DNA from 3 places in the Acidovorax sp. GW821-FHT10E04 genome. Region 2 is predicted to be linked to each of the others. Evidence: predicted binding sites of a transcription regulator. Region 2 holds the regulator's gene; each other region holds the start of a gene.

Region 1 (10,428 bases), on a different contig from region 2:
GTCCGCGCGGCCCTTGAGCGCCTGCTCGATGAGGGGCTGGGCCCGCTGGCAGTGGCCGCACCAGGGCGTGCCGAACTCGACGACTGCCGCGCCCGGCAGGCGGTCCACATCGTCGCGGGAGGGGGGCGTGGCAAGGTGCTGGGCGGCGTAGGTCATGGGCAGAGTCCACGGAGGGAAATAAAAACAAATGGAAGGCAGTGGGTTCCAGACTAGCGGGACAGGGGTGGACGGGTACCGGCCCGGTACCCGTGGCCGTGTCAGATCACGCCGTCAAAGAGCATCACATCCACCGCGTCGCCCACCGCCACATTGCCCTGGCCGTGGCGCAGCACGATGAGCCCGTTGGCCTGCACCATGGAGCTGAGCACGCCCGAGCCCTGGTTGCCCGTGGTGCGCACCTGCAGCGTGCCGTCGGCGGCGGTGGTGACGGTGCCGCGCTGGTACTCGGTGCGGCCGGGTTTCTTGCGCAGGGCTTCGGTGCTGGTGGCGCGCACCAGGGGCGGGGCGGTGTGTGTGCTGCCCATCATGCGCAGCAGGGCGGGGCGCACGAAGGCCAGAAACGTCACCATCACGGCCACCGGGTTGCCGGGCAAGCCGAACAGCACCGCGCCGTTGTGGGATTGTTTGCTATTATTTTGGTAGCTATTGGCGCTTGCTGGATCAGCGCCAGAGGCTGTTTTTTCCTCAAATTCCGTGGCGGCGATGCTCCCTGCGGCCATGGGGCGGCCGGGCCGCATGGCGATGCGCCAGAAGGCCACGTCGCCCAGCTTTTTCATCATGGTGCGCGTGTGGTCGGCCTCGCCCACGCTCACGCCGCCGCTGGTGATGATGGCGTCGGCGCGCTGTGCCGCGTTGCGAAATGCCGCCTCCAGCAGCGCGGGCTCGTCGCGCACCACGCCCAGGTCGATCACCTCCACGCCCAGGCGGGTGAGCAGGCCGAAGACGGTGTAGCGGTTGCTGTCGTACACCGCGCCTTCGCGTGGGGCTTCGCCCAGGCTCAGGATCTCGTCGCCGGTCGAGAAATACGCCACGCGCAGGCGGCGGAACACCGTCACCGTGGGCAGGCCCAGGCTGGCCACCAGGCCCAGCGCGGCGGGTGCCAGCAGCGTGCCCTGGGCCAGCGCAACGCCGCCTTCCAGGAGGTCTTCGCCCTTGAAGCGGCGGTTGTCGCCGGTCTTGAGCACGCCGGCCGCGATGGTGATGTGGCCATCATCGGCTGCGGCCGTGGTGAACTCCTGCGGCACCACGGTGTCCAGGCCCGGGGGCATGATGGCGCCGGTCATGATCTTCACGCAATCGCCCGCCGCCACGGTGCCCACCCAGGCCTTGCCCGCCAGCGCCGTGCCCACCACCCGCAGCGTGAGGGGCTGCCCTGGGGTGAGTTGTGCGCCGGCGAACGCATAACCGTCCATCGCCGAGTTGTCGTGCGGGGGCACGCTGAGGGGCGAGACGACGTCCCGCGCCAGCACGCGGCCCAGGGCGTCGAAGAGGGGGAGCTCTTCGGTGGCGGTCACGGGCTCGACCAGCCGCTGCAGAAACGCATTCACGTCGGCGGCGCTCAGGGCCTGCGGGTCGTAGCCTTGCAGTTCGGCGGCAATCTGGGCAATGGTTTTCATGGGTCTCAGTAGCTTTCAATCAGTCGTGCAGCACGCGCACCATGTGCAGCTTGTCGAAGCCCACGCCGTCCACCACGATGGCGTGGGGCAGCAGGCCCCAGGCGCGGAACCCGGCCTGCTCGTACAGGCGCACGACGTGCGTGTTGGAGGCGGTGACGGTCAGCACGAGCTGGGTCAGCCCGGGCACGCGGCTGGCGGCCTCCACACAGGTGGCCACCAGTTGCTGGCCGATGCCCTGGCGCTGCGCACGGGGCGCCACCATCATGCCCACCACCACGGCGCAGTGGCGCTGCTTGGCGCGCTGTTCGCGTTCACAGCCCAGGCAGCCGAGCAGTTGGCCCGTGGCGTCGAAGGCCCCCAGGAAGAACTGGCCGGATTCCAGGGTGCCAAAGCGCGTCACGTACTCGCTGGCATCGCGGCCCACCGAGGATTCGTAGTCGGAGGTGAACGCATCCGGCGCGGTGCGCAGCGCCTCGTCGCGCAGGGCCTTGTAGGCCACGGCATCCGCGGCGGCCAAGGGGCGGATCCGTACGGAACTGGTGGCCGGAAACGGGCGCGTGTTCATGGCGGTTGGGAGGCGCGTCAAGCCTGTGGGGCCTGTGGGGCCTGCGGTGTGCTGGTGCTCTCCAGCGCGTGCAGCTCGGCCAGCGTATTGGCGTTGAAGAAGGCCTTGGGGTCATCGCCCGGCTGGTCGAAGGGCACGATGGCGCAGTGGTGCTGGCCCGTCCAGGCGTCGATCTTGCGGCCGCCGGCCTGGGTGAAGGCGACCAGGCTTTCGAGCAGGTCCACGCGCAGCAGGCAGAACACCGGCTGGGTGCGCACGCTGGTGCGGCCCGTGCCATCGTCTTCGGGCGCCGCGGCCATGGCGATGTCGGCGTCCTGGGCGTCCGCCGCGGCCGCCAGGCGCTGGGCCAGGTCCAGCGGGAACAGCGGGGTGTCGCAGGGCACCGTCAGCAGCCAGGGTGTTTCGCAACGCTCCAGCCCCGTCAGAAAGCCCGCCAGCGGACCAGCGTAGTCGGCCAGCACATCGGGCCACACGGGGGCGCCAAACGCCTCGTAGGCCGCGAGGTTGCGGTTGGCGTTGACCATGGTGGCGCCGGTCTGCATCTGCAGCCGCATCAGCGTGTGCAGCGCCAGCGGCAGGCCGCGAAAGTTCTGCAGGCCTTTGTCGACGCCGCCCATGCGGCTGCCGCGTCCGCCTGCAAGCACGAGGCCGGTGATGTCTTGGGTTTCGATCATGGGGGTGGGCGATGGGTGAAAAGCAGGGTGCTACAGCGGCTGCCGGGCACGCAGCGCGGTCAGTTGCAGGCACGAAAGGACGGCCGTGCAGGCCAGCAGGCCCAGGGACACGGGTTGCGCGAACGCCCCGTGCCCCAGCGCAAAGAACAGGCCGTGGATCGCCACGGTCAAGGCTCCCAGGCAGGGCATGAGCTTGTAGAAGGCCAGGGCCGAACGGCCGTCGCCCCGGGCGACCTGCGCCTGGGCATACAGCACCAGCGCAATGATGGGCAGGTTGAGCAGCAGGTTGACCTGGTTGCCGCCGGGAATGTGGAACAGCTCCCACTCATGCCAGTACGCGGCGTCGATCTGGTGCGTGACCAGGACGGTGGCATTGGCCAGGAACAGTGCGCGGTGCGTGGATTGAAGGGGCATGGGGTGGGTGTGGGCAAGAGGTGAAGGCCGCGGCCACCCATGGTGCCTGAAAACCGTCGGCGCCCGGACCATGGCGCGGGGCGGGGGCTCCGCAGGGCCGAGATGCACGGGGCCGGCCCCACCGCTAGCCGCCGATATAGCTCATCTCCACCCGCCGCGCGCCACCCTGTGTGGTGTCCGCCGGCAGGCTGCTGCGCAGCTCCGAATAGCGGTCGCCGCGCTGTTGCCAGATGGGGGCGATGGCCGAGGCGATCGCTTCGTCGCTGGCGCCGCCGCGCAGCAGGGTGCGCAGGTCGTAACCCTCCGAGGCAAACAGGCACAGGTAGAGCTTGCCTTCGGTGGACAGGCGCGCGCGGTTGCAGTCGTGGCAGAAGGCCTGGGTCACGCTGCTGATCACGCCCACCTCGCCCAGGGCGGGGTCGTACTGGCCTTGTGCGTTGGTGTAGCCCCAGCGCTCGGCGGTCTCGCCGGGGCTGCTGGGGTCGAGCTGCACCAGCGGCAGCTCGGCGCGCAGGCGTTCGATCAGCTCGGCCGAGGGCAGCACCTCGTCCATGCGCCAGCCGTTGGTGGCGCCCACGTCCATGTACTCGATGAAACGCAGCGTGGTGCCCGTGCCGCGAAAGTGGCGCGCCATGGGCAAGATTTCATGGTCGTTGGTGCCGCGCTTGACCACCATGTTGACCTTGATGTGCGACAGGCCCGCCGCGTGCGCGGCTTCGATGCCCGCCAGCACGTCGGCCACCGGAAAGTCCACATCGTTCATGCGGCGAAAGATCGTGTCGTCCAGTCCGTCCAGGCTCACGGTCACGCGGTTCAGGCCCGCATCCTTCAAGGCCTGGGCCTTGCGCGCCAGCAGCGACCCGTTGGTGGTGAGGGTGAGGTCGGGCGCCAGGCCGTCCACCGTGCGCAGCTGGGCCAGCTGGGCCACCAGCGCTTCCAGGTTCTTGCGCAGCAGGGGCTCGCCGCCGGTCAGGCGGATCTTGCGCACGCCGTGCGTCAGGAACAGCCGCGCCAGCCGGGTGATCTCCTCGAAGCTCAGCAAGGCGCCGTGCGGCAGGTAGGGGTAGTCCTTGTCGAACACTTCCTTGGGCATGCAGTAGTTGCAGCGGAAGTTGCAGCGGTCCGTCACGCTGATGCGCAGGTCGCGCAGCGGGCGGCCCCGGGTGTCGGTGAGTTGGCCCGTGGGGGCCACCGGGTGCGTGGGCACCCGCGCCGCCAGTGCGGCGATGCGTTGGTCCACCAGGGGAATCACACGTTCGGCCATGGGGTGATTTTGCCGCAAGGGGCCCCGCAGAGGGGCAAGCCCCTGCGCGCGGAGTTGATCGCGGTCAAGTTCTACCCCGGCGGCGGCGTGGCCCGCCTTTGACATGGCGCAGGGCGCTCTGGATGTTGCATTGCAACAATACGGCATCCGATTTCAGGGGATTCCCATGCCAGTTCGTGAGTTCTTCGCCGACGCCCTGCCATGCCAGCGCCGCGTGGCGGTTCAATGGGTGGCTGCGGGCATCCTGCTGCCCACCTGGGGCCACAGTGCCCAGGCGCAGATAGGGCTGTCGGGGGCCATCAACTATGCGGGCTGGTTCCGCGCCCTGTCGCAGCGGATGGCCAAGGCCTATTGCCAGCAGTACCTGCAGGTGCTGCCGGGGGCGGCGGTGGATGTGATGGGGCTGGCGCGCAAGATGGTGCAGTCGGGCAGCAGCGAACTGGCGCGGGGCCTGCAGTCGGGGCGCTGGCCGGCCGACGTGGGGCGCCAGCTGGAAGAAGTGCAAAAGCAGTTTGCCCTGCTCAACCAGTTGACCGCCGTGCCAGCCACCCAGACGGCGCTGGTGGTGGCGGCGTCCGACCAGGCCGACCGCACGCTGCTGGTTTCCCAGGCCGTGACCGAGTCGATCGAGAGGCTGGCGCAGGCCCCCAGCGCGCGGCTGGTGAACCTGGCGGGCCGCCAGCGCATGCTGTCGCAGCGCCTGGCCAAGAACTACTTTCTGCACGCGGCCAAGGTGGAGTCCAAGGTGGTGCAGGCGCAACTGGCCTCCGACGCCGCCGACTTCCGCCAGGCACTGCAGACGTTGAAGGCGGCGCCGGTGTCCACCCCCGCCATCCGCAACGAGCTGGAGCTGGCCGACTCGCAGTGGCTGTTCTTTGAATCGGCCCTGCGCCGCCCGGCCGATGACGTGGGGCTCAACGCCGTGGCCACCACCAGCGAGCGCCTGCTGGGCGTGATGGACAAGCTCACCAACCTGTACGAGGCAGCCCTGCGCGAGGTGCTGGGCTGAGCGTCCGGGGGCAATCCGGCCATCCGGCCCCCCATCAGCCGCTGCAGGCCGCGTGCTGCGTGAAGTCCGCCAGGCGGCAATCGCGCCCCACCAGCACCAGCCGGGTGTCCAGCGCGTCGAAGAATCCCGGGGGTGGTGGCAGGGGCAGGCGCTGCACGCGTTTGTGCGCGTCGATGCGCACCGCCGCCAGCTCATAGTCGCGCGCCAGGGCCATCCACAGGCCGTGGGCCCCGGCGGACTGGCGTGCCCCGGTCATGAGGCTGCGGCCCGAGTCCAGCCACCAGCGGTAGATGGCGGAGGCAATGCCCATGCGGCGGTAGCCGTCCACCACCTTGGTGTGGGGCGCGCGCAGGTGGCGGTCGGTGCGGCGGTCCACCTCGACCAGCCGGTTGAACACGGTGTAGGCCACGATGCGGTTGCGCTGCGGGTCGATGGCGTAGACAAAATACTCGCCGTCGGCCTCGCGCAGGCGCAACTCCAGCCCGTGCAGGCGCAGGGGCAGCGCGCGCATCGCGTCGCGGGTGCGGTGGTTGGTGCGGATGCGTTCGTGCAGTGCGTCGAACTCGCGCTGGATGTCGCGGCCCGACAGGTCCACGTCGATGCGCAGTTCGGTCAGCAGGTGGCCCAGCGCACCCAGCCAGCCCCGGCCGGCCGGGGCACCGGGGGCGACGCGGGGCGCGAGGTGCAAGGCGCAGGCTCCGGGCATCATGGCGTGTGCCCCTGGCCATCGGTCCAGCAGCCGCTCAGCAGGCGCGCGGGCTGCTCACGGGCGCACACCCGGGCGCTGTGGGGCCAGTCGGGCAGCGGCACCACCAGGCCGGCGTACACGCCATAGGCTCCACCCGCCGCGATGGTTTCCCCCGCCGACAGGCTTTCGCCCGCGCGGATGGCCCCTCCTGCGTGGATGCGCCCGCCCGCGCGCACGCCCGAGCCCACCTGCAGGTGGCCGCGGCAGTCCACGTCGCCCGCCACCTGCAGGCCGTGCGTGGCCTGCACGGCCGCGTCGCCGAGCAGGTGGCCGCCCACCTTGATGCCACCGCCGCCGTCCAGGGCGCCTGCCACGCGCAGGTCCTGGCCCACGGTGCAGTGGCCGCCGATGTGGGCCGAGGCGCCAGCGTCCAGCTCGCCGCCCACGCGCAGGCCGCCCGTGCACTGCAGCCGCTGCGCCACCACCAGGGAGCCGCCCACGCGCGCGTCGCCGTGCAGCCGCACGCTGCCCTCACAGCGCAGCGCGCCCGCGACGCGCAGGTCTTCTCCCACCCGCAGCGCACCGCCCACCCGCAGGCCGCCCAGCACGCTGAGGCTGCGGCCGGTGCGCAGCACACCGTCCACGTCGGCGCTGCCCTGGCACCGAACGCTGCCGGCGAACACCAGCGCATCGGCCTCCAGATGGTCCACCTCCAGCACGTCGTTGGTGGGGCCGAACTGGTCGAGCATCCAGCAGGCGTCTTCCACCCGGCCTTCGCGCACCAGGTCGTCCAGCAAGGCCTGGTAGTTGCTGGCGCCCTCCTGGCGGCGCAGGTACCAGCGGTAGCCGTCGGCGCAGGGCCGTTTGGCGCGGATGAAGTGGCGGGTGATGTCGGTGGCGGCCGTCAGGCCGGCAGCGGCCCCGTCGGCGGGGTCGTGGCGCGCGGGGGGGCACGGGGCGAGCGAGATCTCGCCGGAAGGGAACGGGGGCATCAACACTCCTCAAGGCTGCCCCGGGCCGTGGCCTGGGCGCAAGCAAGCGCCTGGGGGATGGGCCCGGCGACAGGAGGTGCGCGAAAGAACGTGGGGGAGAGGGTGTCGCCGGGCTCAGGAGTCTGCAGCAAGCGTGCAGACCCGGCGGTCGCCGGCCTGGAGGGTGGCTTGCGAGCGCGCGGCACGGCGCAGCGGCGCGGTGCCGCTGGGGGTCGTGACGGGAGAGGCGCTTGCAAACATGGATGGGCGGCACTATAGGCAGCTGCCCTGCAACCGTCAATCAATCCGCACCTCCCTGGTGCGGCTTGTGCCTGCGCGGGGCGGCCTCCGGCGGCCTTGCAGGTGGCGGGCGCCCGGGCGCGATCCCTTGCGAGACCGCCAGCAGGTGCCTACACGCAGCGCCCGCCGTCCACCTCGATGCACACGCCGCTGACGAAGGACGCCTCGTCGCTCGCCAGGTACAGCGCGGCGTTGGCCACGTCGAGCGCGGTGGAGAAGCGGCCCAGCGGAATGGTGGCCAGGAACTTGGCGCGGCGCGCCTCGTCCACCGGGCCGCCCGCGAACTCGGCGGCCAGGCCGGTGTCGGGGTTGAACACGGGGTTGATGCAGTTCACGCGGATGTTGTCGGGGCCCAGCTCGGCGGCCATGGACTTGCTGGTGATGATGACGGCGCCCTTGGAGCCGTTGTACCAGGTCAGGCCCGGGCGGGGGCGCAGGCCGGCGGTGGAGGCGATGTTGATGATGCTGCCGCCACCGGCCTGGCGCAATGCGGGCACGGCGTGGATGGCCGACAGGTAGATGCTCTTCATGTTGATGGCATAGACCTTGTCGAACTCGTCCTCGCTCACTTCGAGCATGGGGCGGTTGCGGTGCGTCCAGCCCGCGTTGTTCACCACCACGTCCAGGCGGCCGTACAGGCGCACGGCCTCGTCCACCATGGCCTTCACTTCGGCGGACTTCGTCACGTCGGCCTTGAAGAAAGCGGCCGTGCCGCCTGCCGCCGTGATCTCGGCCACCACGCGCTGGCCTCCTGCCTCGTTGATGTCATTGACGATGACTTTGCCGCCCTCCGCGGCCAGGCGCTTGGCGATGCCTTCGCCAATGCCGTTGCCGGCGCCGGTGACGATGATGGATTTGTTCTGCACACGCATGGGTGTCTCCGATGGGTTGTGGTGAGATATATCAAAATTGATAGCTGCCAGCGCTTATTCAACCAGCGCTAGAGCCCGATGGGGCTGAAACTTCAGTGGCAGGGGCCGTCGGGGCGGCCGGGGCGGGTGCCTTGGATTCCCGGCCATGGAACTGGGGGAAAAATTCCTTCACGCCGCTGCCGTTGAAGTCCCACCCCGTGCACTGGCCCAGGTGGCGCGGCGGCTCGTCGGGGTGGCTGGCGGCAAACACCGCAGGCACCGACTGGAAGGCCGCCGTGGCCAGGTTGAACAGCAGTTCGCGCAGGTGTGTGCAGCTTTCCACGCCGCCCAGGTGCTTCTGGATGGCCTGGCGCCAGCCGCGCGCCATGCTGCAGCCCACCATGCGCTGCAGCGCCGCCTGGGCCTCGGTGCAGCCCTTGAGCGGGTGCGAGTCCATGGACACGTCCACCGCCTGCACCACCAGCTGGCGGTTCACGGTCACGCGCAGCCACATGTGGTGGATGGCCTCACCCGCCAGGCGCGTGCGCGTCGGGTCGCGGTGCGAGGGGGCGTCGTAGGCCTTGCTGTCGTGCAGCTCGCCCTCGATGTCCCACAGGCCATCGTCGCGTTCAAAGCCCTGGTAGTTCACCCGGCGGACATGCTTCAGGGTGCGGGGGGCGGGGGGGCTCAGGGGCATGGAGGAAGAAAAATCGTCGTACAGAAGCAGCCGAGGTTAGCGGGGCCTGCCCGTGCCGTCGTGCGCGGGCGGGACACTGAGAACGTGTTCACGATCTCGCAGGGGATCGCGTTGGAGCGCAATCGGGATGAGTGGATGCTTCGGATGCGCCGCATGGGCTCATGCCCATGCAAGCAGCCGAGGCGCCCAATCGCCCGATTTCGCTCCAACCCTTCGGGCAGTGGTCTTTGCGGGCAGTCTGCGGCGTTGCGGCGCTTGCCAATAGCCGAGCTATTGGCTGTCCACCGCGCCTTGCATCCCATCCCGCAAAAACCACTGCGCGACCCCTGGGAGATCGTGAACACGTTCTAAGGCCTTCAACCGTACTTGATGGCGACGGTCTTCAAGGTGGTGAAGCCGTACAGCGCCTCAAAGCCCTTTTCGCGCCCGTAGCCGCTGGATTTGACGCCGCCAAATGGCAGCTCCACACCGCCGGCCGCGCCGTAGTTGTTGATGAACACCTGGCCGCTGTGCACGCGCTTGGCCATGCGGAACTGGCGCGCACCGTCGCGCGTCCAGATCCCGGCCACCAGGCCGAACTGCGTGGCATTGGCGAGTTCCACCGCATGGTCCTCGTCCTGGAAGGCCATGGCCGACAGCACGGGGCCGAAGACTTCTTCCTGCGCCAGGCGGTGGCCCACGGGCACATCGCGCAGCAGCGTGGGGGCTTGGTAGTAGCCGGTCTCGGGCGCTTCGTCCACCACCACGCCCTGGGCCACCATGGGGATGCCGGCCACCTGCGCGTCGGACAGGAAGTCCCACACGCGCTGCTGCTGCGTCTGGCGGATCAGCGGGCCCACGTCCAGGTCCATGGCGGCGGGGCCCACGCGCAGCTTTTCAAACGCCTTGCCCAGGCGTTCGAGCAGGGGTTCATAGATCAGCGAGTCGATCAGCACGCGCGAGCCCGCCGAGCAGGTCTGCCCGGCGTTCTGCACGATGGCGTTGATGACCACGGGAATGGCGGCGTCCAGGTCGGCATCGGCAAAGATGATCTGCGGGCTCTTGCCGCCCAGCTCCAGCGTGACGGGGCAGTGGCGCTCTGCGGCCACCTGCTGGATCAGCGTGCCGATCTTGGGGCTGCCGGTGAAGCTGATGTGGTCGATGCCGGGGTGGCGCGCCAGCGCGTCGCCCACCTCGTGGCCGTAGCCGGTGACGATGTTCAGCGCGCCGGAGGGGAAGCCCACCTCGGCCGCCAGCTGCGCCACGCGGATCAGCGACAGGCAGGCGTCCTCGGCGGGCTTGACCACGCAGACGTTGCCCGCCGCCAGGGCGCCGCCCACGCTGCGGCCGAAGATCTGCATGGGGTAGTTCCAGGGGATGACGTGGCCCGTCACGCCGTG
Region 2 (10,428 bases):
AGAGCAGGCCACCGGCGGCGCGCGTCCCCCAGTCCGCGCGCACGGTGTTGAGCCGGGCCCGCAACCGCGTCCAGGCCCAGGGCCCGCCGACCAGCCAGACGCCGCTGCCAATGCCAAAAAGCGCCATGGACAATGCGCCCTCCAGGGGCCCTCCGCTCAAGGCAGCCACCAGCAGCGCCGAATACAGCAAGCCACAGGGCATCAGCGCCCAGAGAAACCCCGCGGCAAGAATGCCTCCCGGGGCACGGACCAGAGGCCGCACGCGCTCCCACACGCCACGGCCCGCCTGCTCCACCCAGAGCGGCTGCCGCGCCTGGACCATCAGCATCAGCCCCCACGCCATCACCGCGACGTGCATCAAGGTCCACGCCGGGCGCAGTGCCATGGTCTGCTGAGTGAGCCACGCCAGGCTGTCCATGGCCAGGGCGGCCAGCCCGCCCGCCAGGGCATATCCCGTCAGGCGGCCCGTATGAAAGGCCACGGCCCGCCGGGCCACGCCACCGCGCGGTGCCCACCGCACCGCCTGCACCTTCGGGGGAGCCCCCTCCGCCGGCGCCCCGGCGCCCGGGGCGGATGCGCAGCCCGCGCTCCCCTGCCCCACCACGGCGCCACAAGGTGCCGAGCACATGGCCAGGCAATGGGACCCGCCAACGAGCCCCATCAACAAGGCAGTCGAGGCAACCGTTGCAAGCATGGGATTCAGATGATGCGTGAAAAACGCGCGCGGTTGCGGTCTGCCTGCAGATATCGGTCGAAAACCATGGCGATGCCGCGCACGAAGAACCAGCCCATGGCCGTGACCTCGACACCGTCGGGCCTCACCTTGACCAGTCCCTGCTCGGCCATGGTGTCGAGTTGCGCCAGTTCGGCGGAGAAATAGTGCCGAAAATCGAGGAGCCAGGCCTGTTCCATGGGCTCGAACAGCAGTTCTCCCTGGCACATCAAGGACATGATGACGGCACGGCGCACGAGGTCGTCCCGCGTCAGGGCCAGGCCACGCACCACGGGCAGACGCCCCTGGTTCAGCAGGTCGTAGTACTCATCCAGGGTCTTGGCGTTCTGGCTGTAGGTGGCGCCGACCCTGCCAATGGCCGACACGCCCAGGCCGATCAGGTCGCAGTCGGGCTGGGTGCTGTAGCCCTGGAAGTTGCGGTGCAAGCGGCCCTGCCGCTTGGCGACGGCCAGCGAGTCCTCCGGCAGCGCGAAGTGGTCCATCCCCACATACACATAGCCGGCGCCCATGAACGCGTCGAGCGAACGGGAGAGCATCGACACCTTGCCGGAGGCTGCGGGCAGTTCGGCGGAGAGGATGCGGCGCTGGGGCTTGAACCGCTCCGGCAGGTGGGCATAGGCATACAGCGCAATGCGATCAGGCCGCAACTGAACCACCTGCGCCAGCGTGCGGTCGAACGACTCCGGCGTCTGGCGCGGCAACCCGTAGATCAGGTCCACATTGATCGATTCGAAGCCGAGCGAGCGCGCGGATTCCACCAGCGAAAACACCTGTTCGGCGGGCTGGATGCGGTGCACCGCCTTCTGAACCTCGGGGTCAAAATCCTGCACGCCAAAACTCAGCCGGTTGAATCCAAGCTCCGCGAGCACGGCAAGCCGGTCGGCATTGACGGTACGGGGGTCCACCTCGATCGAGTACTCCCCGCCCGGCGCCAGGGTGAAGCTGCGCTGGAGCATCGCCATGAGTTCCCGCAAGCCATCGTCCGACAGGAAGGTGGGGGTGCCGCCGCCCAGATGCAGCTGGCTCACCACCTGCCCCGTGCCGCAGTGCGCCGTGTGCAGATCGATCTCGCGGCTGAGATAGCGCAGATAGACTTCAGCCCGGTCGTGGTGCTTGGTGATGATCTTGTTGCAGGCGCAGTAGTAGCACAGCGACTCGCAAAAAGGGATGTGCACATACAGGGACAAGGGCAGCGCCTTGGTCAGGGTGCCCATGCGGCGCTGCTCGAGGGCGAGGGCGTAGTCCTCCTGGCCGAAGGCTTCCACAAACCGGTCGGCCGTCGGATAGGAGGTATAGCGGGGGCCTGGTACGTCAAAACGGCGCAGCAGGTCAGGCGAAACAGCGGTCATGGGGCGAATCCTTGCGTACACCTTGACTGTGCCGTAAGCTGCCCCCCATGTCCTTGACATGAATCAAGTGATGGAGTGGCCGGAACAGCGACAATTTGATGCATGTCAGTCGCCTGCCCGCCCTCCAAGAGACTCCCTCTTCGGCCATCGGGCGGTATGCTCGAAACCTAACTCCGCCCTGTGCCTATGAACCCGCTCACCATCAAAGTCGCCTGTTCCAATTGCAACCTGCGCGAGCTGTGCATGCCGGTGGGCCTGAGCGAAGAGCAACTGCACCGCATCGACGAGGTCGTTGCAGTTCGCCGCAAGGTGAAGCGCGGCGGTACGCTGTTTCGCAATGGTGAGTCGTTCACCTCGCTTTATGCCATCCGCACCGGCTTTTTCAAGACCTGCGTGGCCACCGAGGACGGACGCGACCAGGTCACGGGGTTCCAGATGGCGGGCGAGATCATCGGCCTGGACGGCATCGTGAATGACCACCACACCTGCGATGCGGTGGCCCTGGAAGACGCCGAGGTCTGCGTCATGCCGTTTGACCGCATCGAGGAATTGTCCCGCGAGGTCACCGCGCTGCAGCACCACGTGCACAAGATCATGAGCCGCGAGATCGTGCGCGAACACGGCGTGATGCTGCTGCTGGGCAGCATGCGTGCCGAGGAGCGCCTGGCAGCGTTCCTGCTCAATCTGGTGCAGCGCCTGCACGCCCGCGGATTCTCGCAGTCCGAGCTGGTGCTGCGCATGACGCGCGAGGAGATCGGCAGCTACCTGGGCCTCAAGCTCGAGACCGTGAGCCGCACCTTCTCCAAGTTTGTGGAAGAAGGCATTGTCGAAGTCAAGCAGCGCCATGTCCGCATCCTCGAGACCGACGCGCTCAAGCGCATCGTGAACAACCAGTCCGCCTGCCACTGAGCAAGGCGAGCCAGGTCCGCCCGTCCCGGCAACGCCTTGCCACCGGAGCCCGGCCGGTGCGCTGTTCAAGGGCAGGATGATGTCTTTCGGCAATCATCAGGGCGCTCGCCTTCGGGCACGGGGCAGCGGTTGAGTTCAAAGGGCGACATTGCCAGCAGCGTGGTCAACGCGCTGGAGGCCATGGTGATGGCCCAGAACGCAAAGAACGCGAGCGTGTAGACGCCCTGGCGCGACAGGGCCAGCGGCTGCCCGAACCAATGCAGGTCCTGCGGGTCCACCATAGCAAAAACCAGCATCTCCATCGCGCCCGCCATCAGAAAGGCGGGCCATGCAATCCACATCAGGCGTTGCGTCCACATCGGGGTTGTCTCCTGGTAAGGCCGCGCAGACCCGCTGCTCGGCCAGGGGTTTCAGCGTGGCTGGTCCTGAACCGGTGTCGCCGCGTGGTTGCGGCCCTTCATGGCCGGGGCCAGGCTCTTCTCCGGAGCCTCCAGCGTCTTGTTGATTTCGATGCCCTGGCGGTAGTAGTCCTCGACGACCACGGGGTCTGGCCGCGAAATCGCCAGCCACAGCGTGACAAAGCCCGCCACGATGACGATGGCAGGGCCGGCGATGATCAGCCAGACGTGGCCGAATTTCCACCAGGGCGCAGCGGTGGCGGGGGCGGAGCCGATGGCTGGATTGGATGGCATGGGTGCTTGCTCCTCAAAAATCTTCTCGGTCATACAACGTCCCCGGGGCCGTGCACCGGGGTGCACGTCGCCTCATCGGGGCACCAGGAATACGGACTTCTCGGTCACATGGGCCGCAGCGCCCACCGCCTGCACATCGAACTGCACGGCATGGGAGCCCGGGGGCGCGGAGCCATACGGTATCTGCAGGCGCACGGCCACCCACCGGGACTCCGCGGGGCCAATGTCCACCTCGGCTTCAGAGGCCACCTCCAGCCCGTCCAGGCCGCGGGCGCCGATGCGGTAGCGCTGGGGGCCTTCGGTGGCGTTCATGATCTGCAGGCGGTAGATATTCTCCAGCTTGCCGCCCGCCACGATGCGCGACAGGGCCGCGCGGTCGCGCACCACATCCACCTTGAGCGGCGTGCGGGTGACCAGGCTGGCCATCATGCCCACGCACAGTGCCACCAGCACGGCGGTGTAGATCAGCACGCGAGGCCGCAGGACGCGCCGCAGGATCTGCGACTGGCTCCAGCGCTGCGCCACGCCGTTCAGCGTGGAAAAGCGGATCAGCCCCCGGGGGTAGTGCATCTTGTCCATCACCGTGTTGCACGCATCCACGCACAGTCCGCAGCCAATGCACTCGTACTGCAGGCCCTTGCGGATATCGATGCCCACGGGACACACCTGCACGCACAGGGTGCAGTCAATGCAGTCGCCCAGGCCCTTGGCCTTGTGGTCGATCGTCTTGTTGCGCGGGCCGCGCGGCTCGCCGCGTTCCACGTCATAGCTCACGATCAGGGTGTCCCGGTCGAACATCGCGCTCTGAAAGCGCGCGTAGGGGCACATGTACTTGCACACCTGCTCGCGCATGTAGCCCGCATTGCCATACGTGGCAAAGCCGTAGAACAGCACCCAGAATATCTGCCAGTTGCCCTGCAGCGCCAGCAGTTCCGCGCCGAGCTCGCGGATGGGCACGAAATAGCCCACGAACGTGAACCCCGTCCACAGCGCCACGGTGATCCATACCACCTGTTTGAGAAACTTCTTGCGGATCTTCTCGAAGGTCCAGGGCCCGTTGTCCAGCCGCAGCCGGGCACTGCGATCGCCTTCGATCTTGTGCTCGATCCACATGAACATTTCGGTGTAGACCGTCTGGGGACAGGCGAAACCGCACCACAGCCGCCCCGCCACGGCCGTGAACAGGAAAAGCGACAGCGCCGAGATGATGAGCAGGCCCGTGAGATAGATGAAGTCCTGCGGATAGAGCACCAGCCCGAAAATATAGAACCGCCGTGCCCCCAGGTCGAACAGCACCATCTGGCGCTGCCCCCACTCGAACCAGGGAAGGCCGTAAAAGACCAGTTGCGTGAGAAACACCATGCCCCAGCGCCAGCGTGCGAACAGGCCACTGATGGAGCGCGGGTAAATCTTCTTCTGCGCTTCGTACAAGGAGACGATCTCGCCCTCGGACGAGGCATCGGATGCAACCGGTGCAATCGGAATGACCTTGCGGGCTGGCCCGCTGGGTGGCTTCATGGTGGTGTCGACCTATTGGCTTGGTGTGTCTTCAGCAATGGGGCAAAAAACCGGGGGCAGCGCCAGGGGGCGCACCACCCGGCCCGGATCAGCGCACCGCGGCAGCCTGCTTGCCGTTGGACAGGCCCCATACGTACGCAGACAGCACGCCGATCTGCGCTTCCGTCAACTTGTCGGCCTGGGCCGGCATCTGGTTGACCTTGCCGTTGTTGACCATGGCGGTAATGGCCGCCTCGCCCCAGCCATGCAGCCAGACGTCGTCGGTCAGATTGGGGGCACCCAGCGCCTGGTTGCCCTTGCCGTCCATGCCATGGCAGGCCGCGCATGCCGTGAACTTGGACTTGCCCAGCGAAGCACGCAGCGAATCGTGCGGGCTGCCCGACAGGCTCAGCACATAGTGCGACAGGTTGCGCACGTCTTCGGGCGTGCCCACTGCGGCCGCCATGGGAGGCATGTTGCCCACACGGCCCTTCTCGATCGTTTCACGGATCTTCTCGGGCGCCCCGCCATGGAGCCAGTCACCGTCCGCCAGATTGGGGAAACCCTTGCTGCCGCGCGCGTCGGAACCATGGCACTGAGCGCAGTTGTTCATGAACAGGCGCTCGCCAATGGCCTGGGCCTGCGGGTCCCTGGCCACGTCTTCCGGCTTCATCGAGGCGAAACGGGCATACAGCGGCTCCAGTTCAGCCTTGGCCTTGGCCATCTCGGCTTCGTATTCGCCCTTCTGCGTCCAGTTCAGCTTGCCGGTGAAACTGCCAAGGCCTGGGTAGGCGGCCAGGTAGCCGAAGCCGAAGACGATGGTGATGACGAACAGCCAGACCCACCAACGCGGCAGGGGGTTGTTCATTTCGACCAGGTCCTCGTCCCAGACGTGGCCCGTGGTGTTGTCGGCCGTGGCCATCACCTTCTTGCGGCCTGCCATCCATAGCAGGATGCCGCAGGCGATGATGCCGACCAGGGTCAGCGTGGTCACAAAGACCGACCAGAAATTGCTGGTGAAGTCACTCATGGGGTGTTCTCGTTCTGGTGGGGGTCAATCTTGTTCAAAGGGCAGCCGAGCGGCCTCGTCAAACCGGGCCTTGTTGCGGCCCCGGTAGGCCCAGACCCAGATGCCGACGAAGCAGGCCATCGAGGCCAGCGTGGCGACGATGCGCATGGTGGTGATGTCCATTGCGAACCTCCTTTACTTGAGCGCACGGCCCATGACTTGCAGGTAGGCGACCAGCGCCTCCATCTCGGTCTTGCCCTTGACGTCGGCCGCGGATGCCGCGATCTGCTCGTCCGTGTAGGGCACGCCGACGGTGCGCAGCGCCTTCATGCGCGGCGCAACGCTCGCGGGGTCCACCGCGCTCTTTTCCAGCCAGGGATAGGCGGGCATGTTCGACTCGGGCACCACGTCGCGCGGGTTGTTCAGGTGGATGCGGTGCCACTCATCGCTGTACTTGCCGCCCACGCGGTGCAGGTCGGGTCCGGTGCGCTTGCTGCCCCACTGGAAGGGATGGTCGTACACGAACTCGCCCGCCACCGAGTAGTGGCCGTAGCGCAGCGTCTCGGCGCGGAAGGGGCGGATCATCTGCGAATGGCAGTTGTAGCAGCCCTCGCGGATATAGATGTCGCGGCCCACCAGTTGCATGGCGTTGTAGGGCTCCACACCCTTGACCGCCTCGGTCGTGGACTTCTGGAAGAACAGCGGCACGATCTCCACCAGGCCGCCAATGGCGATCACGAGCAGGATCAGCACGATCATCAGGAAGTTGTTGGTCTCGACTTTCTCGTGGGAGAAGCCGGTCGAAGAAGATGGATTGTTGTTGGACATGGGTTATCTCCTTCGGCTCAGGCGTGCGCCGCATTCACGGCTGGAATGGCAACCTTGACCGAACGGCCCGAGATCGCTGTCACCCACACGTTCCAGGCCATGACCACCATGCCCCCCAGATACAGCAGGCCGCCAGCCACACGGATCACATAGAAAGGGTACGTGGCCTTCACGCTCTCGACGAAGGTGTAGGTGAGCGTGCCATCGGGATTGATGGCGCGCCACATCAGGCCCTGCATCACGCCGGCGATCCACATGGCGGCGATGTACAGGACGATGCCGATGGTGGCCATCCAGAAGTGCAGCTCGATCGCCTTGATGGAGTGCATCTTCTCGCGGCCGAACAGGCGGGGAACCAGGTAGTACAGCGACCCCATCGAGATCAGGCCCACCCAGCCCAGGGCGCCGGAGTGCACGTGGCCCACGGTCCAGTCGGTGTAGTGGCTCAGGGCATTGACGGTCTTGATGGACATCATCGGGCCCTCGAACGTGGACATGCCGTAGAACGACAGCGACACGATCAGGAAACGCAGGATCGGGTCGTCGCGCAGCTTGTGCCAGGCGCCGGACAGCGTCATCACGCCGTTGATCATCCCGCCCCAGCTGGGGGCCAGCAGAATCAGCGAGAACACCATGCCCACCGATTGCGTCCAGTCGGGCAGCGCGGTGTAGTGCAGGTGGTGGGGACCGGCCCACATGTAGGTGAAGATCAGCGCCCAGAAGTGGACGATGGACAGGCGGTAGCTGTACACGGGACGGCCTGCCTGCTTGGGGATGAAGTAGTACATCATCCCGAGGAAGCCCGCCGTGAGGAAGAAGCCCACGGCATTGTGGCCATACCACCACTGCACCATCGCATCCTGCACGCCCGCATAGGCCGAGTAGCTCTTCATGAAGCCGGCGGGAATCGCTGCGCTGTTGACCACATGCAGCAATGCCACGGCCAGGATGAACGCACCGAAGAACCAGTTGGCCACATAGATGTGCTTGACCTTGCGCACACCGATGGTGCCGAAGAACACGATGGCGTAGGACACCCAGACCAGCGTGATCAGGATGTCGATGGGCCATTCAAGCTCGGCGTACTCCTTGCCGGAGGTGTAGCCCAGCGGCAGGCTGATGGCGGCGGCCACGATGACCAGCTGCCAGCCCCAGAACGTGAACGCCGCCAGCGGCCCGGCGAACAACCGGACCTGGCTGGTGCGCTGCACCACGTAGTAGCTTGTGGCGAACAGCGCGCAGCCGCCAAACGCAAAAATCACCGCGTTGGTGTGCAGGGGGCGCAAGCGCCCGTAGCTGAGCCAGGGTATGCCAAAGTTGAGTTCAGGCCAGGCCAGCTGGGCGGCGATGATGACGCCCACCAGCATGCCAACCACCCCCCATACCACGGCCATGATAGAAAACTGCCGCACCACCGTGTCGTTGTAGTGCGCAGCATTTGTTTTTGGAGAATCCATCGGGCACCTCTTTGTATTGCAGTAAGAGTTTGTTGCAGCCAGCTTTTCAGGGCATTGACACAAGTCAATCGTCTCGGAGAATCCGTTCACCTTCTTGCTCGACGCTCTCGAACTGGCCGTGATGGACCGCCCACCACAGTCCTGCAAGAACCATCAAGACCAGCACCACGGACAGCGGAATCAGCAGGTACAGAATGTCCATCAGGCGGCCTTCAGCGTTGTCTTGGTGATTTCAATGGCCGGAGCACCCTCTGGCGGCAGCGGCGCCGCGCCCGAGAAAGACAACGGCGGAAGATCTCGTGCGAGGCGCGCGGCATTGAGAACCACCAGCAGCGAACTCAGCGCCATTCCCAGCCCGGCGAGCCAGGCGGGCATGAAACCCGCCACGGCCAATGGAACACAAAGGGCGTTGTAGCCCGCGGCCCACCACAGGTTCTGGCGCACCACACGCAGAGTGCGCCGCGCCAGCAGCACCGTTTGCGGCACCAGCGCCAGGCTGTCGCCCAGCACGACAAAATCGGCCTGCGCCTGCGCCAGCGGCACGGCGCGGCCAAACGCGAAGGACACATGGGCGCCTGCCAGCACCGGGCCATCGTTCATGCCATCGCCCACCATGGCCACGTGGTGGCCGCCGGCCTGCAGCGCCTGCAATGCGGCCAGCTTGCCCTGGGGCGTGCACTCCCCCGCCGCCTGCGCTATGCCCGCCTGCGCAGCCACGCGCCGCACCGACACGGCCCGGTCACCGGACAGCAGCTGCACCGCCATGCCGGCATCCGCCAACGCCGTCACCACGGCCGGGGCCTCGGCGCGCAGAGCCTCCACCAGGTCGAAGCGCGCCAGTTCCAGCACCCGCCCGTCGGGGCGCTGTTCCGACAGCACCACCTGCAGTGCGGCGCCGTCCTGCGGCGCCACGCCCGCATGGCGGGCGGAGCCCAGCCGGAACGTGCGGGCAGGCTCCGCGCCCAGGCCATCCCGCGCCACGGCCACCAGGCCGAGCCCGGCTTCCTCCTGCAGGCCGCTCACGATCCAGCGCCCGTCGTCCTGCGCGCCAGCGGCGGCCACCACGGCGCGCGATGCGGGATGCATCGATTGGCGCGCCAAGGCGGACGCCAGCGCCAGCGCGCCCCGTGCCGCCCATCCTTCGGTGGTATGCACGGCTTGCAATGCCATTCCGTCCCGCGTGAGCGTGCCGGTCTTGTCAAACACCACGGTATCCACACGGGCCAAGGCCTCCAGGCCCTGCAGGTTGCGCACCAGCACGCCATGGCGCGCCAGCGTGCCCGCCGCCGTGAGCATGGCGACCGGTGTGGCCAGGGACAGCGCGCAGGGGCAGGTGACGATGAGGACCGCCACCGCCACCATCAGCGCATGGCCAGGATCGGAGGGCCACCAATACGCGGCCGCCAGGGCCGCGGCCGCGAGCACCGCCACCAGGAACGGCCGCGCGATGCGGTCGGCCAGTTGTGCCAGCCGGGGTTTCTGCAGCGACGCGCTTTCCATCAAGGCCACGATCTGCGCGAAGCGCGTCTGCCCGCCCGTGCCCTCCACCTGCACCTCCACCGGCGCCTGCAGGTTGTAGCTGCCGGCCGTGACCACGCTGCCCACGGGCCGCGCCACCGGGGTGGACTCTCCCGTCAGAAGGGATTCGTCGGCCTGGGTGCTGCCCCGGGTGATGCGCCCATCGGCCGGAAAGGCCTCGCCCGGCAGCACGCGGATCGTGTCCCCCACGGCCAGGCGGCGTGTGGCCACGCGCACGAAACTGCCATCCGCCGAGCGCCGCTCCACGCTGTCGGGCAGGCGGTTCATCACGGCTTCCAGCGCGCCGGCAGTGCGGTCGCGCAGGCGCAGCTCAAGCCAGCGCCCCGTGAGCAGGAAAAAGACGAACATGGTCAGCGAGTCGTAGTACACCTCTTTCCCGAAGATGCCCGTGGGGTCGAAGGTCCCGGCCGTGCTC
Region 3 (10,428 bases), on a different contig from region 2:
TCAAAAATCCCGCCAATCACAACCGTTCCGCCATTTTCAACCAATACCTGGGTTTTAATATGCTTGGTATTAATTGCCCGTACATTCTGAAGAATTTCCCCCGGACTGTCTTTGTTAACATCCAGATCAAGAATGATATTTCCTTCAGGGGTTATCTGAGGCAGGACCTCCAACTTCAACACGGCTTTTTTAAAGGCTATGACGGTTCCGCCATTAGGAGCAGTCACTGGATAAGGAAATTCCGTACCCTGCTCTATCGATGCCTTGGTCTGATCTGCAGTCACAACCCGAGGACTGGAGACAATCTTGCCTTTCCCATCAGCTTCCATCGCCGATATTTCAAGATTCAAGAATCGATTGGCCGCGGAATTGAAAATAGATATTGCAAAACTAGCTGGATCGAATCCACCTTGCGCCTGTGCGGGTAGGTTAACAAAATTGCCCAAGGTATTCGCAGTCCCGCCCGCACCAGAGGATGCGACAGCGTTGCTGTAGCTAGTGCCGAAAGCAACACTATTACCACCGCCAAGATTGTACCCGCCTGTCCCGCCGCGATTAGCCCGCAGATCTGTCCCACCCAAGCGAACGCCCAGCGACCGCCCAAAAGTATCGGAAGCCTCGACAATTCTCGCCTCAATCATCACTTGCCGAACAGCGACATCCAGAGTCAACAGCAACTGGCGAACTTCCTCTAATTTGCTCGCAGTATCAGTCACAAACAGTTGATTGGTTCTGGGCTCAGCAATTGCACTCCCTCTCTCAGAAAGGAATCTATTTGATGTCCCTCCGGATCCCCCACCGCTACTTGACGTAGACAATTGAGTGACCATGTCCACCGCCTTCGCATAGTTCATTTGAAATGCCTGAGTCCTTAGCGGTTCCAGCTTTTGAATCGCCAGCGCGGCTTCATAGTCCTTTTTTGTCCGATCATCAATTTCATCTTTGGGAGCAATCCACAAAACCGTTCCTGATTTACGCATGCCAAGGCCCTTGGCATCCATGATGATTTGGAGTGCTTGATCCCAAGGCACATCTTTGAGGCGGAGAGTTAGTGAGCCCGAGACGGTGTCCGAGGTGACAATATTGAAATTCGTAAAATCAGCTATCACTTGCAAAAGTGAGCGAACTTCAATGTTCTGGAAGTTAAGCGACAACTTCTCTCCGCTGAACCCAGGGCCTTGAGTAAGCTTGTTCAGATCCACTTTCTTTTGGCGAATCTCAATTACAAACTGGCTATCACTTTGATATGCACTGTGCTCCCAATCGCCAACGGGATCGATCGTCATTCGCACTCTTTCACCTTGCTGCACGGTCGTAATAGCTTGCACAGGCGTACCAAAATCACCTACGTCCAAGCGACGGCGCAGACCTTCCGGCAAAGAAGATTTCAGGAAATCGACGACCAAGCCCTTGCCCTGTTGGCGTATATCAACCCCAACCTGGCTGGATGGAAGCATCACGATTACCCGTCCGGAGCCATCGCTTCCCCGCCTGAAATCCACGTCTTTTAATGTTTGAATATCATTATTTGCAGGATCCGAAAACGTTAGCGCCTGAGCAGGCTGGGATGCGGAATACGCTGAAGGAGCTATTGCCAAAGAAATCAACAACGAGTTTCCTTGAATTTCAGCTTGATAGGATGTCGATTGCTTCAGGTTAAGAACAACCCGAGACCGATCGCCAGCTTGAACCACATTGACAGATTTTACATTCCCCTGACCGACTTCAATATTGCTTTTTCCGATTGCATTCGATGCACCAGGAAAATCCAAGGCAATGCGCGGAGGCGTTTGAATCGCAAAGCCTGTTGGGATTTCCTTAAGAGGTTCCGCAAAATCAATACGTATGACGTCCACACCGTTTTGCACGCTCCCTGTCACAGAACGGATAACAGTATCTGCAAGAACCTCAAGAGGAGCCAAAATAGCGATTGAGAACCCAATCGCAATTCGACAGATTTTTACTATGTAAGCTTTCGAGTATTTCATTTTTTGCCCTCTTGCAGATCCAGCGAAACTGCGCGCTCAATCCAGTCACCTGTAGCGTCCTGCACGATCTCTCGCAGTTGAATTGAATTTTCGGTTATTTTTGTTATTTTCCCGTAATTTTGCCCGATATAATTTCCAGCTCGTACCTGATAAAGTAACTTGTCAACCTTTAAAAGTGCGGTGGGCATTCCTTTTTTATCCAGGCTACCGACCATGACCATGACATCCAACGGATAAGCCTCGAGCGGCTCTTTTCGTCTAGCCATCTCTGGCGCGATGAGAGCGGCGTTTGAGGTAGATTGCGTAGACTCCCGGCGTAACGCCTGCGTCAATTTCACCGCGTTAAAAGGCTCCACGCCCGAATCCATCGAATAGGCCTGAGGAATGAATTGCTTCGGTTCGGTCAACGGAGTAATGCGAGGCTTGGTTGTCGCGCGCAATTCAGACATCCATTGGCGCAACTCTTCGTCGCCCGATGATCCACAGCCGCTCAATAATAAAGAGACGAAAACCAACCCAGTCAGTTTATAAGACGTCATTTTTTATTAGCCTTTATCGCCTGCTTCTGAGCCTGAATTTCTTCGGGGTCAAGATACCTGAAAGTACGCGCCGTCGCTTCCATTGTCAGGACTCCGTTAGCATCCTTTGCAACGGGATTTATTGATATATTATTAAGAGTGACAATTCGAGAAAGATGAGCGATATCTGATGCGAACGCCCCCATATCATGGTACTTCCCCGTGACACGCACCTGGATTGGCAATTCGGCATAATACTCCCTTGCGACCACCTGCCCCGGTCGAAACAGGTCGAACTGCAAGCTCCGACCGAGCCCCGCCTGATTGATATCGGACAAGAGTGCTGCCATCTCAGCCTTGCTAGGCAACTGTTTTTCAAGCTGAATCACGTATTGCTGCACCTGCTCTCTTTGTCGCTTCAACGCCTCCAAGCTCACAGCCTTAACCAATTTCGATTGATAGTCCTGACGAAGAGCTTGCTCCTTCGCCACTTCAGCAGTGAGCTCCACCTCATACTCATTGATTTTTACGAACCATAAGATAGTTGCTACAGCAGCTGCAATAAAGAGGCAAAGCAATACTTTGGGGACTACCGGCCACAATGAAGGATCTTTGGTGTCCAGGTTTCGAAATTGCTTGGAAAGGCCGTCCTGCAAAGCAACGAAATCAACATTTGCCTTTGATTTTTTTGCCATGTTTTATTTCCCGATCGCGGCGCTGGCAGCGTCTTTTGCTTTTTGTGCTTCCCCGGTGCGCATCAGCCGGAAGCGCAGATTAAAGGATGAGACCCGACGCTGATCTTTGGAGGAAAGCGCAACGTTACTTGCTACAATTTCCACCAGCTCCGGCTTCGATAACCACGGGGTGTTATCCGTGAGATTGCGGAGCATTTCAGAAACACGCTCATTGGATTGAGCGACACCTTGCATGGCAATGACCTGCTCAGTTTGCTTGATGCTGGTCACATACGCACCCTCCGGTATCTGGCGCACAAGCTCATTGAGCAAATGAACGGGCAGATTGCGGTCAGATTGGAGATCTTCGACAGCTTTTTGCCTGGCTCGCAGAGCAGCAATCTCATCTTCAATCGTTGCGATCTCCTTGATCTGCCCTTCAAGAACTTTAATTTCGCTCTGCAAGAATGCATTTCGCTCCTGCTGGGCTGTGATCATCGTCTGAAACCACCAGTAAATCGAACCCGCAATAGCCAAACCGATGAGAAATGATGCAAACATCGTGGCCTGAAAGGCCTCTTTTCGACGTTTGCGCGCAGCTTCCCGGTGAGGAAGTAAGTTGATCAATATCACTGCAGGAACCTCCGCATGGCCAGACCGCATGAGGTCAGATACGACGGTGCTTCACGCACCATTTTTTTCAAACGAACGGAACTTCCAATTTCCATGCCGTCAAATGGATTGACGGCGCTGCACGCGAATCCGGTCTGCTGGGTCACTGCTTCTGTCAGGCCTGGCAATGGAGCAGATCCTCCGGCCAACATGATGTGATCAACGCGGTTGTGGGGTGTACTCGTGAAGAAGAACTGCAATGCCCGGCCAATTTCTTGTGCCATGCTGTCTACAAAAGGTCGAAGGACGGCAGATTGATAATCTTCAGGAAGGTCACCATTTCGCTTCTTGCTTTCGGCCTCTTCGATGGAGAACCCGTACTGGCGAACAATCAGTTGTGTAAGTTGCGCCCCACCAAATGCTTGGTCGCGGTCGTAAAGAACTTCCTCGTTGCGAATGACCTGCATGCTCGTGGTCAGGGCACCCACTTCAAAAAGTGCGACCATGGCATCCACCCCCTTCTTCGGCAACGCCTCAATCAGGCGGCCTGCAGCCAGACGGGACGCGTGGGATTCAATGTCCACCACCACCGGCTTGAGCCCGGCTGCCTCCGCCAAACCTTGCCGGTCCTGTACCTTCTCGCGGCGCGACGCGGCAATGAGGACGTCCACATCGCCAGGAGCGTTCTTGCTGGGCCCGATGACGCAGAAGTCCAGACTCACTTCGTCGAGGGAGAAGGGAATGTATTGATTGGCCTCGGACTCGACCTGAACTTCGAGTTCCTGTTCTGTCATCCCGCCTGGCAGCGTGATCTTCTTGGTGATGACAGCCGACGGCGGCAACGCCAAGGCGACGTTCTTCGTGCGCGTGCCGCTTTTCTTGACCAGTCGGCGCAGGGCATCAGCGACCTCATCGAACTTCTCGATGTTGCCATCGGCGATCCACCCGCGCTCCAGCGGCTCGATCGCACAGCGCTCCAGCACCAGACTGCCCGCCTTATCACGCCCCAGCTCGACCAGTTTGACGCTGGAAGAACTGATGTCGATTCCCAGCAGCGGCGCAGACTGGCGACTGAACAAAGACCCCATTGAGCTCAAGATTGGTCCCCTGTAACTTGCCAAAATGAGGCAACAAAACTTAACACTTCACATGAATGCTATCAGTAAGATAGTTCTCCAGCAAAGATTTTTCCCCGCGTAACACTTGCGGAGCGTTGCCAAAAGCAGACGAATTTTTGGCGCTTTGCAAGACCGTTTGGGGAGGGTGGCGCGCCTTTTGGCAACCTGCTCATCGCACGGCGCTGCGATTTTCCGTGTTCAGGAGCAGACATTTTTATAATGGGGGGCCCTACCCCTCCGGAGCGATATGCCGTCCTCTCCATCGAAGTCCACCGACAAGCCGGACTCCTCCCCCGCTCCCCACCGTCCCACCTGGCTTCGTTGGTTCCTGCGTGCAATCCTCTGGATCGCAGGCCTGGCAACTGCAGCCGCTTTCGGGCTGGCGCTGACCATCGCCGTGGCCCTGGCCGTCGCCTACCCGAACCTGCCGGACATTTCCGACCTCGCCGACTACCGGCCCAAGCTGCCCCTGCGCGTCTATTCAGCGGAAGGTGCTTTGCTCGGCGAATTTGGGGAAGAGCGCCGCAATCTCACCCCCATTGGAGAAATCCCCAAGGTCATGAAGGACGCAGTATTGGCCATTGAAGATGCCCGCTTCTTTCAACACGGCGGCGTTGATTACAAGGGCGTGGTTCGCGCTGGTCTCGCCAATCTGGGCCGCGTGAAAAGCCAGGGAGCATCCACTATCACGATGCAGGTTGCACGCAATGTTTACCTCTCTTCAGAGAAAACATTTACACGCAAAATTTACGAAATCTTACTGACATTCAAGCTTGAGCATTTACTGAGCAAGGATCAGATTCTTGAAATTTACATGAATCAGATTTATCTCGGCAATCGCGCTTATGGATTTGCGGCGGCCTCGGAGGCGTATTTTGGCAAGCCATTGAAATCCGTGTCGGTGGCAGAGGCTGCCATGCTGGCCGGCCTGCCCAAGGCGCCCTCCGCGTACAACCCGATCAGCAATCCGAAACGGGCGCGCTCCAGGCAGTTGTACATCATCGAGCGCATGGAGGAGAACGGATTCATCACAGCCCAGCAGGCCACGGACGCCAAGAAGGAAGAACTCAAAATCCGGTCAGGACCGGACAACACCCGGATCCATGCGGAGTACGTCGCCGAGATGGCGCGCCAGCTGATCTTCACTCAGTATGGCAACGAGGCCTACACACGGGGATTGAATGTCTACACGACCCTCAACGCGGCAGAGCAGGAAGCTGCCTATGGGTCGCTGCGCCGGGGCATCATGGACTACGAGCGGCGACAGCAGTACCGGGGGCCGGAGAAGTTCGTGGCCTTGCCCACTGCAGCCCAGGAGGTCGAGGATGCCATTGACGACGCATTGGCCAATCACCCGGACAACGGGGATGTCCTCTCCGCCGTCGTTCTGGAAGCCTCTCCCCGCAAGATCATTGCGGCCCGGGCCAACGGCGACAACCTCGAGATCACCGGCGATGGCCTGAAGCCCGCGCAGTCGGGCCTCAGCGACAAGGCACCGCCGAACATCAAGATTCGCCGAGGTGCGGTGATCCGGGTCGTGAAGACCCCCAAGAACGCCTGGGAGATCACACAACTGCCTGAAGTCGAGGGCGCGTTCGTGGCCCTGGACCCGCGCAGCGGAGCCATCCGGGCCCTGGTGGGTGGGTTTGACTTTGACAAGAACAAGTTCAATCACGCGGCCCAGGCGTGGCGCCAGCCGGGGTCTAGCTTCAAGCCCTTCATTTATTCCGCGGCGCTGGAAAAGGGGTTCACGCCCGCTACGGTCATCAATGACGCCCCGCTGTTCTTTGACGCCGGCGTCACGGGCGGCCAGCCGTGGGAGCCCAAGAACTACGACGGAAAGTACGACGGGCCCATAAGCATGCGCACCGGCCTGGCCAAGTCCAAGAACATGATCTCGATCCGGATCCTGCAGGCCGTGGGCCCCAAGACGGCCCAGGAATGGGTGTCGCGTTTTGGCTTCGATGCGGAAAAGCACCCGGCCTACCTCACGATGGCCCTGGGCGCGGGTTCGGTCACGCCGCTGCAGATGGCGACCGCCTATTCCGTGTTCGCCAATGGCGGATACCGTGTGAACCCCTGGCTCATCGCCAAGGTCACGGACCACAAGGGCCGCGTGATCTCGGAAACAACGCCACCGGTGACCAGCGAGCAGCCCCGCGCCATCGACGCCCGCAACGCCTTCATCATGAACAGCCTCCTTCAGGAGGTGACACGGTCCGGCACCGCCGCGCGCGCGCAATCCACGCTCAAACGCCCGGACCTTTACGGAAAGACCGGCACCACCAATGATTCGGTCGACGCATGGTTCGCCGGCTACCAGCCCACCATCGCCGCCGTGACCTGGATTGGTTACGACACGCCCCGCAACCTCGGAAGCCGCGAAACCGGGGGCGGGCTCAGCCTGCCGGTATGGATCAATTTCATGGAACGCGCGCTCAAGGGTGTGCCTGTCATGGAACCCACGGTGCCGGCTGGCGTCGTCAACGTCGGCGGGGAGTGGTTCTACGAGGAGTACGCCCGCCACAGCGGCATCTCCAGTGTGGGCATTGATGACCGCTCTGCGTCACCGGCGGTGGCCCCGCACGCACCGCCCCCGGCGGAGGAGCGAAACCGCATCCTGGACCTGTTCCGCAACTGACACGGCCGGGACTATCAGAGGCCCAGCCTGGGGGGCAGCAAGCTTGAGCCAGGCTGAGGCGGTTTCCCTAGGCCGAGAACTGCAGCGGCAGGCCCGCTTGCCGGGCTGCGTCCCGGCTCAGGCAGTCAAAGAACTCTCCCGCGCCCTTGGTGTCTTGCCATGCCTGGCCATCGAAACGGTAGTGGTAGCCACCGGAGCGCGCCGCCATCCAGACCTCGTGCAGCGGCTTTTGGAGATTGATCACGATCTGGCTGCGGTTGGGGAAGGTCAGCGTCACCATGCCCCCCGAGCGCTGGGCGTCCACATCGGCCTCGGTCGCGTCGTTGATACGATCACAACTGCGCTCGACGGCCAGAAGCAGTTTTTCGGCGTGGTCCAGGAATTCAAGGTCGGTCATTACAATTTGCGCATGTTGATAGCTTCCCAAATTCTAGTCAGGACGCTTGTCCTTGCCGCCAGTACGGCGGCCCTCGCCGGCTGCGGCCAGCGAGGCCCCCTGTATCTTCCCAGCAGCCCCGCGGCTGCACAGCGCGCAACCCTTCCGCAGACCCTGACACCCAGCGTCGGCACGACCACGCCCGCCCAGGCACCGGCGGCTGCCGCGTCGCAGCCGCGTTAAGCCGCGGCGAATCGCCGGCAGGGGCCTGCGGCCCACCTGGCTGCCACTACCAATGCCGAGTGCTTGATTTCCATCAAGGACACCTCGAAGGGTCAATCGTACAGTCCGTGCTTTATCGCACTGCAGGATGGCCATGGCCCTGGAACTCTACCGCGACAAGAATCACGCTTGTCTGATGTTCACCGACCTCATCGAGGAAGACGGCCAGGCCGTGCAGGCCAACCAGTTCCTGATCGTGGACGACGACACGGGCGCCATCATCGATCCCGGCGGCAACCTCGCTTTCAACGAGCTGTTCATGGGAATGACCAAGCATTTCCCGCCACACAAGCTGTCGTACCTGATCGCCTCGCACGCGGACCCGGACATCATTGCCTCGCTGGACCGGTGGATGACCAGCACCAAGGCAGACCTGGTGATCTCGCGGGTGTGGGAGCGTTTCGCCCCGCACTTCACCAAGGTCGGCAAGACGGAGAACCGGGTCATCGGGGTGCCCGACAGCGGCGGCCACCTGCCGCTGGGCCGCCATGAACTGGTGCTGCTGCCTGCGCATTTCATGCATTCCGAAGGCAATTTCCATTTCTACGACCCGGTCAGCCGCATCCTGTTCACGGGCGATCTGGGGGTGTCCATGATGTCCGGTGCCGAGGCACGCGTGCCGGTGACCGACCTCAAGGCGCACATCCCGCGCATGGAGGGGTTTCACCGCCGCTACATGGTCTCCAACAAGATCCTGCGGCTGTGGGTGCGCATGGCGCGGCAGCTCGATATTTCCATGCTCGTTCCGCAGCACGGCGCGCCGATCATCGGCAAGCAGGCCATCAGCGACTTCATGGACTGGATCGAGAACCTGATGTGCGGCATCGACCTGTTCGACGACCGGGCCTACCAATTGCCCACCAGCTACATCGATCCGGTGACCCGGCAGCTGCGTCCCGGGCTGGGGCGGTAGCACGGGCCGTTTGCTCGATCTTCAATAAAAACAGGGCCTGGCGCTTTACTGGCAAGCGCAGGTAGCTATATATTTTATAGCAATCGATCTAGCATCCATCCGCATTGCGTTACCGGGCCCCAGCGGCCGTCCGGCGGGGAGCCGCCGCCCCCTGCGCCGCCTGCCGCTTGCGCAGCCGGTGCCACAGCCGCCAGCCGAGCAGGGCCGCGAGCACCACCGCGTAGACCGCCACCTCGCCAAAATCGTTCTTGCCCGCGCGCATCCAGAAAAAATGCAGGATGGCCAGCCCCGCCACCGCGTACACGCTGCGGTGCAGGGCCTGCCAGCGCCTTGCACCCAGCGCCTTGATGGCGCGGTTGAACGACGTGGCGGCGAGCAGCGTGAGCACCAGCAGCGCCAGGGACCCCACCAGGATGAAGGGCCGCTTGACGATGTCGCGCACGATGTCGGCCACATCAAAGCCCATGTCGAACCAGGCGTAGCTCAGCAGGTGCAGCAACCCATAAAAGAACACGAACAGCCCCAGCATGCGCCGAAAGCGCGCGAGCTGGGGCGTGGAGGCGAGCACGCGCAGCGGTGTCACCGCCAGCACCAGGCACAACGCGCGCAGCGTCCAGTCGCCCGTGGCGCGGATCAGGGCTTCGGCAGGGTTGGCCCCCAGTTCGTTGGCGGCCGCGGCATACACCAGCCAGGCCAGCGGAAGCAGGCACAGCACGAACACCACGGGCTTGGCGGCAGGATGGAGCAGCAGTTTTCGCATGGGGGCAAGGGCCGGGCCGGGCTTTCGCCACCGGACGTGACGGCGAAGCCGGGCGGACGCGGCGGTCAGTAGAACTTCTTGAGGTCCATGCCCGCGTACAGCTGCCCCACCTGGGCTTCGTAGCCGTTGAACATCAGCGTCTTGCGCTTCTTGGCAAAGAGGCCGTCTTCGCCAATGCGCCGTTCGGTGGCCTGGCTCCATCGGGGGTGGTCCACCTCGGGGTTCACGTTGGAGTAGAAGCCGTACTCCTGTTTGGCCGCCTTGTTCCACGCCGTGCCTGGCTCCTTCTCGACAAAACGGATCTTGACGATGCTCTTGGCACTCTTGAATCCATATTTCCAGGGCACCACCAGGCGCACCGGCGCGCCATTCTGGTTGGGCAGCACTTCGCCGTACATGCCGAACGCCAGCAGCGTCAGCGGGTGCATGGCCTCGTCCAGGCGCAGGCCCTCCACATAGGGCCAGTCAAGCACGCGCGAGCCGACAAACGGCATGGTGGCCTTGTCGGCCAGCGTCACGAATTCCACATACTTGGCGCTGCCTTGC

What was found. Region 2 encodes FNR, which switches genes on or off when oxygen is low (the NO sensors DNR and NnrR bind a similar motif). Its sites were predicted from a motif close to TTGATNNNNATCAA; they were not measured.
Region 1: a site for FNR is predicted at 4,588-4,601, ahead of AC07OC_RS00690 (type IV pili methyl-accepting chemotaxis transducer N-terminal domain-containing protein). Genes of this name have one in related genera too.
Region 3: a site for FNR is predicted at 8,234-8,247, ahead of AC07OC_RS19530 (oxygen-binding di-iron domain-containing protein). Genes of this name have one in related genera too.

The regions. Positions count from the first base shown of each region.
Region 1 is NZ_JBWKMT010000001.1:153,933-164,360, forward strand. It holds gene AC07OC_RS00660 (thioredoxin family protein) at 1-156, opposite strand, end outside; gene moeA (molybdopterin molybdotransferase MoeA) at 258-1,616, opposite strand; gene AC07OC_RS00670 (GNAT family N-acetyltransferase) at 1,636-2,181, opposite strand; gene mobA (molybdenum cofactor guanylyltransferase MobA) at 2,199-2,855, opposite strand; gene AC07OC_RS00680 (DUF6713 family protein) at 2,886-3,269, opposite strand; gene moaA (GTP 3',8-cyclase MoaA) at 3,394-4,533, opposite strand; gene AC07OC_RS00690 (type IV pili methyl-accepting chemotaxis transducer N-terminal domain-containing protein) at 4,700-5,542, shown strand; gene AC07OC_RS00695 (hypothetical protein) at 5,577-6,230, opposite strand; gene AC07OC_RS00700 (bactofilin family protein) at 6,248-7,222, opposite strand; gene AC07OC_RS00705 (hypothetical protein) at 7,337-7,462, opposite strand; gene AC07OC_RS00710 (SDR family oxidoreductase) at 7,612-8,373, opposite strand; gene AC07OC_RS00715 (DUF2889 domain-containing protein) at 8,432-9,049, opposite strand; gene AC07OC_RS00720 (aldehyde dehydrogenase family protein) at 9,406-10,428, opposite strand, start outside.
Region 2 is NZ_JBWKMT010000002.1:404,738-415,165, reverse strand. It holds gene AC07OC_RS06895 (sulfite exporter TauE/SafE family protein) at 1-694, opposite strand, end outside; gene hemN (oxygen-independent coproporphyrinogen III oxidase) at 700-2,082, opposite strand; gene fnr (fumarate/nitrate reduction transcriptional regulator Fnr) at 2,269-2,991, shown strand; gene AC07OC_RS06880 (hypothetical protein) at 3,057-3,350, opposite strand; gene AC07OC_RS06875 (FixH family protein) at 3,402-3,683, opposite strand; gene ccoG (cytochrome c oxidase accessory protein CcoG) at 3,756-5,201, opposite strand; gene ccoP (cytochrome-c oxidase, cbb3-type subunit III) at 5,290-6,210, opposite strand; gene AC07OC_RS06860 (cbb3-type cytochrome oxidase subunit 3) at 6,235-6,372, opposite strand; gene ccoO (cytochrome-c oxidase, cbb3-type subunit II) at 6,385-7,017, opposite strand; gene ccoN (cytochrome-c oxidase, cbb3-type subunit I) at 7,035-8,474, opposite strand; gene ccoS (cbb3-type cytochrome oxidase assembly protein CcoS) at 8,539-8,676, opposite strand; gene AC07OC_RS06840 (heavy metal translocating P-type ATPase) at 8,676-10,428, opposite strand, start outside.
Region 3 is NZ_JBWKMT010000006.1:117,818-128,245, reverse strand. It holds gene AC07OC_RS19570 (type IV pilus secretin PilQ) at 1-1,988, opposite strand, end outside; gene AC07OC_RS19565 (pilus assembly protein PilP) at 1,985-2,527, opposite strand; gene AC07OC_RS19560 (type IV pilus inner membrane component PilO) at 2,524-3,201, opposite strand; gene AC07OC_RS19555 (PilN domain-containing protein) at 3,205-3,813, opposite strand; gene AC07OC_RS19550 (pilus assembly protein PilM) at 3,810-4,889, opposite strand; gene AC07OC_RS19545 (penicillin-binding protein 1A) at 5,158-7,551, shown strand; gene cyaY (iron donor protein CyaY) at 7,619-7,948, opposite strand; gene lptM (LPS translocon maturation chaperone LptM) at 7,961-8,170, shown strand; gene AC07OC_RS19530 (oxygen-binding di-iron domain-containing protein) at 8,304-9,122, shown strand; gene msrQ (protein-methionine-sulfoxide reductase heme-binding subunit MsrQ) at 9,232-9,882, opposite strand; gene msrP (protein-methionine-sulfoxide reductase catalytic subunit MsrP) at 9,948-10,428, opposite strand, start outside.